Cupriavidus necator: one gene and its partner. The protein of the gene in region 1 interacts with the protein of each later gene in a pairwise test. Links are inferred from orthologs where the notes say so. Each region holds a gene or a part of one and is shown in the gene's direction. Other genes may lie near its edges. The genes, in order: I6H87_RS09200 and ndk.

Region 1 (3,147 bases):
TGAACAACCGCAACCTGCGCACCTTCGAGGTGTCGCTGGACAACACGCTGGACCTGCTGCCGCATATGCCGGCCGACAAGCTGGTGGTGACCGAGTCCGGCATCCTCGGCCAGGCCGATGTGAAGCGCATGCGCGATGCCAACGTGCATGCGTTCCTGGTGGGCGAAGCGTTTATGCGGGCGCCGGATCCGGGCGTGGAGCTGGCACGGCTGTTTGCCTGAGCTAACGCCTGCCGACGCACGCTGGCGGTTTGCTCCCTTCTCCCGCAAGCGGGAGAGGGGGCCGGCTAGCGGTGACTGGAAAGACATCGCCCTCGCCAACCCTCTGAAATCGCCTGCTGCCATGCCCCAGGAAATCGAACTGAAACTCGCCGTCCCCGACGACGCGCTGGCCCCGCTGGCCGCCTGGCTCGACGCCAACGGCGCCCCGCAGGGCGAAGCCACGCTGCTCAACGTCTACCTCGATACCCCGCAACGTGACCTGGCACAGGCGCGCGCCGCGCTGCGGCTGCGCCGCAAGGGCGCGCAATGGCTGCAGACGCTGAAGACCGCCGGCAGCAGCCAGGGCGGCCTGGCCACGCGCCATGAATGGGAGACGGAGATCGCCGGCGAGGCCATCGAGCTGCAAACCTTTCCCGCGGAAGCGCAAACCGTGCTCGCGCCACTGATCGGCCGGCTGGCACCGGTGTTCCGCACCGACTTCGTCCGCCGCACCTGGCTGGTCACGCAGGACGGCGCCCGCATCGAGGCCGCGCTCGACACCGGCACCATCGCCGCGCCGGCCAGCGCCGCGCAGGAACCCATCCAGGAACTCGAACTGGAATGGCTCGATGGCGACGCCGCGCACGCGGCCGATGCCCTGCGCGCCTTTGCCGCGCGGCTGGCCACCGTTGCCGCGCTGGCACCGTCGGACCTTAGCAAGGCCGCCCGCGGCTACCGCCTGGCGGGAATCGCCGAAAGCAAGGCCTCATAATCGCGGTTTTCCCGCCAAGCTTTCCTTACACATGCAAGCCGATCTCTTCGCCGCCGAAGCCCCCCGCGTCCCCGGCGAACCGTCCCCTGCCGCCAGCCTGCAGGCCCAGGCCGACGCCCTGCCCGCCGCCTGGCGCACATTGCTGGACCCGTGCATCCGCGTGCCGGCGTGGCAGGAGCTGGCCGCCTTTGTCGACGGCGAACGTGCCGCCGGCAAGCCGGTATTCCCGCACCATGTCTTCCACGCGCTGCACCTGACCCCGCCCGACGCGGTCAAGGTGGTGATCCTGGGCCAGGACCCCTACCACGGCACCGGCACGGTCGGCGGCGTTGAGCTGCCGCAGGCGCACGGGCTGGCGTTCTCGGTGCCGGAAGGCATCAAAGTGCCGCCCAGTCTGCGCAACATCTTCAAGGAAATCGCCGCGGAGTTCGGTGCCAACGACAACTGCGCGCCGCGCGCCTCCGGCAACCTGGAAGGCTGGGCGCGCCAGGGCGTGCTGCTGCTCAACACCGTGCTGACGGTGGAACAGGGCCAGGCCGCCAGCCATGCGCGGCGAGGCTGGGAAGCCGTCACCGATTGCCTGATCCAGAACCTCGCCGCCAGCCGCCCGAGTCTTGTGTTCATGCTGTGGGGCAGCCACGCGCAGGCCAAGAAGCCGCTGCTGGGCGCCGGCCACTGCGTGCTGGAAGCGCCGCATCCGTCGCCGCTGTCGGCGCACCGGGGCTTCCTGGGCTGCGGGCACTTCCGCGAGGCCAACCGCTGGCTGGAAGCGAACGGCCGCACGCCGGTCGACTGGACCGCGGCCTAGTCCATCAGATCGTCGGCCGGAATTCGAAACCGGCAAACTCCCCTTCCCCAGGCCCGACCTCGACCAGCGTCACCTGCGCGGCCGGCGGGCCCTGTTCCATCCACGCCTGCAGGGCTTCGAGCTGCCTGACCGTGCCGTGCGCCATCACCTCGACGGTGCCGTCGAGCCGGTTGCGCACCCAGCCGCCAAGCTCAAGGTCGTCCGCCGCGTCGGCGCAGGCGGCGCGGTAGCCCACGCCCTGCACGCGCCCATGCGCGACCAGGCGCCAGGTTTCCTTCTTCATGGCTTTTCCCTTTGGGCGCACGCCGGCAGCGTGCGCGATCTGTCATCCACACCAAGTAAACTAGACCGCCATGCCGGGCGTTACAAAGGGATGCGCGCCGCCCGGCGTGAAGCCGGCGGCATGCGGGCTTTGCCATTGTCCGCCAGGGCCGCGAATCAGGGCTGGGCCACAAGCCTTGCCATCCAAGCTCGATACAGCCCGAGAAGCGCCCATGATGCCACCCGCCGACCGCCGCGCGGCCCCGCCCGCCCCTGGCTTTGACAGCCAGCTGCTGCGCGCCCCGCCCAACCGCTTCGACCTGGCCCTGCTGCCGATCATCCTGGCCGTGATCGTGATGATCGCGTTCACCGCGCAGCAGATGAACGCCCCGTTCCAGCCCGACCAGCAGCTGGCGGTGCACCTGGACGTGGCCTACCTGCCCTACTACCTGATGCGCACCAGCATCCGCATGCTGGCGGCGCTGGCGGCGTCGCTGCTGTTCTCGCTGGCGTTTGCCGCGCTGGCGTCAAAGAGCCGCACGGCGGAGAAGGTGCTGGTGCCGGCGCTGGACATCCTGCAGTCGATACCCGTGCTGGGCTTCCTGTCGATCACCGTGACCGGCTTTATCGCCCTCTTTCCCGGCAATATCGCAGGGGTCGAGTGCGCGGCGATCTTCGCCATCTTCACCTCGCAGGCGTGGAACATGGCGTTCAGCCTGTACCAGTCGTTCCGCACCATCCCGGGCGATTTGATGGAAGCGGCGGCCATGTTCCGGCTGTCGCCGTGGCAGCGCTTCTGGCGGCTGGAAGTGCCGTTCGCCATGCCGGGGCTGCTGTGGAACATGATGATGTCGATGTCCGGCGGCTGGTTCTTCGTGGTGGCGTCCGAGGCGATCTCGGTATCCGGCCACGACATCCGCCTGCCTGGGATCGGCTCCTATATCGCGCTGGCGATCCAGCAGCAGGACCTGGCCGCGATCGGCTGGGCCATCCTGGCGATGCTGGCGGGCATCCTGCTGTACGACCAGCTGCTGTTCCGCCCGCTGGTGGCATGGGCCGACCGCTTCCGCTTCGAGACCCAGGCGCAGGACAAGCTGCCGCAGTCG
Region 2 (3,070 bases), 1.0 Mb from region 1 along the record:
CGTCACTCGCGGCTGCCGCCGAAGATGCCCAGCAGCGCCAGCAGGTTGACGAAGACATTGTACACGTCCAGGTAGATTGCCAGCGTGGCGGTGATGTAGTTGGTCTCGCCGCCGTTTACCACGCGCTGCACATCGAACAGGATGTACGCCGAGAAGATACCGATGGCGATCACCGACACCGTGATCATCAGCGAGGGCAGCTGCAGCCAGATATTGGCGACGCTGGCCAGGATCAGCAGGATCACGCCGACGAACAGGAACTTGCCCAGGCCGGAGAAATCACGCTTGCTGACCGTGGCGATGGTCGCCATTGCGCCGAATACCGCCGCCGTGCCGCCAAAGGCATACATGATCAGCGCCGGCCCGTTGGAGAACTGCAGCGTCACGCCGATCAGCCGCGACAGCATTAGCCCCATGAAGAACGTGAAGGCCAGCAGCAGGACCACGCCCATGCTGCTGTTCTTGGTCTTCTCGATACCGTAGAAGAACCCGAACGCAATGCCCAGGAACAGGATCAGCGACAGGAACGGGTTGCCCGCCATGAAGCTGAAGCCGGTGGCCACGCCGATCCACGCGCCGAGCACGGTGGGGATCATCGAGAGGGCCAGCAGCCAGTAAGTGTTGCGCAAGACCCGGTTGCGAACGACGACGTCAGTGACGGTCGACGCACTGTTGCCGAAACCGTAGGTGTTCAGCTTGTTATCCATGGTGACTCCTGTCTCAAAACGGTGAGGCGCCGGGCTGCGAGGCTTCGGATGCGAAGATTCGTATGGAACCCGGACGGAACCATCGTCAATGTGGCACCTGGGAGGCTAAATTGCAAGGGCGAGGTAACTCATGAGTCACCTATTGCATGCTTTGCGCCGTTCGGTGCCGCTCACATTGGATGTTAGCCGGGGCGGCGTGTTCCTGGCATGACAAGGTTGTAATGTGCTCATTGGCGCACTTTGCGACCGGTTGTGCGGCAAGGGCGGCCCGACACACGCCAGAGCAGGGAAGACCCTCGAAAGGGTCATAGTCTTCGTGCTAGAATCGCACGTTTAATCCATTTGTAACCCCTTCATTTTTCGGAGTTTTTCATGGCGATCGAACGCACCCTGTCGATTATCAAGCCGGATGCCGTGGCCAAGAATGTCATTGGCCAGATCTACGCCCGTTTCGAGGCCGCCGGCCTGAAGATCGTTGCTGCCAAGATGGTGCACCTGTCGCGCGGCGAAGCCGAGCAGTTCTACGCTGTCCACAAGGAGCGTCCGTTCTTCAAGGACCTGGTGGATTTCATGGTTTCCGGCCCGGTCATGATCCAGGCCCTGGAAGGCGAGAACGCCATCGCCAAGAACCGTGACCTGATGGGCGCCACCGACCCTAAGAAGGCCGAGAAGGGCACCATCCGCGCCGATTTTGCCGACAGCATCGACGCCAACGCCGTGCACGGCTCGGACGCCGCTGAAACGGCTGCCGTGGAAGTGTCGTTCTTCTTCCCGGGCATGAACGTCTACAGCCGCTGATTGTCCGGCGCTGCTGCCAGGACTAGACTGACACCGAAGCTGAGTTTGCCGCCATGAACGCTCTCGTCAACCTGCTCGACCTCGACGCGGACGCGCTCACCGCTTATTGCGGCGAGCTCGGCGAGAAGCCGTTCCGTGCGCGGCAACTGCAACGCTGGATCCACCACTACGGTGCCAGCCGCTTCGACGCCATGTCGGATCTCGCCAAGTCGCTGCGCGAAAAGCTCGCGACGCGGGCCGAGATCCGCGCGCCTGCCGCCATTACCGACCACCTGTCGGCCGACGGCACGCGCAAGTGGCTGCTCGACGTGGGCCAGGGCAACGCGGTGGAAACGGTCTACATCCCCGAGGAAACGCGCGGCACGCTGTGCGTTTCCTCGCAGGCAGGGTGCGCCGTCAACTGCCGCTTCTGTTCCACCGGCAAGCAAGGCTTCTCGCGCAACCTCAGCACCGGTGAAATCATCGGCCAGCTGTGGATGGCGGAGTTCGCCATGCGCGAACAACTGGGCCGCGGCCCCAAGGACGACCGCGTTATCTCCAACGTGGTGATGATGGGCATGGGCGAGCCGCTGCTGAACTACGATGCTGTCGTGCCGGCCATGCGCCTGATGCTCGACGACAACGCCTACGGCCTGTCGCGCCGCCGCGTGACGCTGTCCACCTCCGGCGTGGTGCCGATGATGGACCGGCTGTCCAAGGATCTCCCGGTGGCTCTCGCCGTGTCGCTGCACGCGTCCAATGACGCCTTGCGCGACGTGCTGGTGCCGCTGAACAAGAAGTACCCGCTGGCCGAACTGATGGCGGCATGCCGCCGCTACCTGGAATTCGCGCCGCGCGATTTCATTACTTTCGAATACTGCATGCTGGACGGCGTCAACGACGGCGTCGAGCATGCGCGGGAACTGCTGAAGCTTGTGGCCGACGTGCCGTGCAAGTTCAACCTGATCCCGTTCAATCCCTTCCCCGAATCGGGCCTGAAGCGCTCCAACAACGATCAGATCCGGCGCTTTGCGCAGGTGCTGATGGACGCAGGGATCGTGACCACCATCCGCAAGACCCGCGGCGACGATATCGACGCCGCCTGCGGCCAGCTTGCCGGTGAGGTGAAGGACCGCACGCGCCTGGTCGAGCGCGGCAAGTTCGGCAAGATCACGCCACTGGTGCCGGTCGCTGCTTCCGGCCAGCCTCGGGAGGTTCGCCCTGCATGATCCGTCTGATCGCTGCGGCCCTGCTGGGGCTGCTGATGTTGTCCGGCTGCCAGCTGCCGCATGCGCCGGCGCAGGATCCCCAGACCGCTTCCGACCAGACCGATGCAAGGCGCCGTGCCGGCATCCGGCTGCAGCTCGCCACCAACTATCTGGAGGCCGGCCAGAACGCGGTCGCCCTTGACGAGATCAAGCAGGCCATTGCCATCGATCCGGCGCTTGCCGATGCCTACCATGTGCGCGCGCTGATCTACATGAACATGAATGAGCGCACGCTGGCCGACGACAGCTTCCGCACGGCGGTGTCGATGCGTGCCAACGACGGCGACCTGCTCAACAACTACGGCTGGTTCCTGTGCC

Evidence for each region.
Region 2: the proteins of I6H87_RS09200 (region 1) and ndk interact in binary tests that used the Escherichia coli proteins (3 or more experiments, as listed by UniProt). The link is inferred for Cupriavidus necator from one-to-one orthologs.

What each region holds. Positions count from the first base shown.
Region 1 is NZ_CP066018.1:1,968,456-1,971,602, reverse strand. Bases 61-2,891 are described here. They hold I6H87_RS09200 (uracil-DNA glycosylase), read left to right. Parts: upstream 61-1,003; coding sequence 1,004-1,780; downstream 1,781-2,891. Other genes in these bases: I6H87_RS09190 (ABC transporter permease), read left to right, coding at 2,275-2,891; I6H87_RS09195 (acylphosphatase), read right to left, coding at 1,785-2,063; I6H87_RS09205 (CYTH domain-containing protein), read left to right, coding at 343-972; trpC (indole-3-glycerol phosphate synthase TrpC), read left to right, coding at 61-221. Outside these bases: more of trpC, read left to right, coding at 1-60; more of I6H87_RS09190, read left to right, coding at 2,892-3,147. UniProt on the Escherichia coli protein: Excises uracil residues from the DNA which can arise as a result of misincorporation of dUMP residues by DNA polymerase or due to deamination of cytosine.
Region 2 is NZ_CP066018.1:2,991,594-2,994,663, forward strand. What follows is about bases 39-2,792. They hold ndk (nucleoside-diphosphate kinase), read left to right. Parts: upstream 39-1,079; coding sequence 1,080-1,505; downstream 1,506-2,792. Other genes in these bases: I6H87_RS13995 (Bax inhibitor-1/YccA family protein), read right to left, coding at 39-707; rlmN (dual-specificity RNA methyltransferase RlmN), read left to right, coding at 1,559-2,713; pilW (type IV pilus biogenesis/stability protein PilW), read left to right, coding at 2,710-2,792. Outside these bases: more of I6H87_RS13995, read right to left, coding at 3-38; more of pilW, read left to right, coding at 2,793-3,070. UniProt on the Escherichia coli protein: Major role in the synthesis of nucleoside triphosphates other than ATP. The ATP gamma phosphate is transferred to the NDP beta phosphate via a ping-pong mechanism, using a phosphorylated active-site intermediate.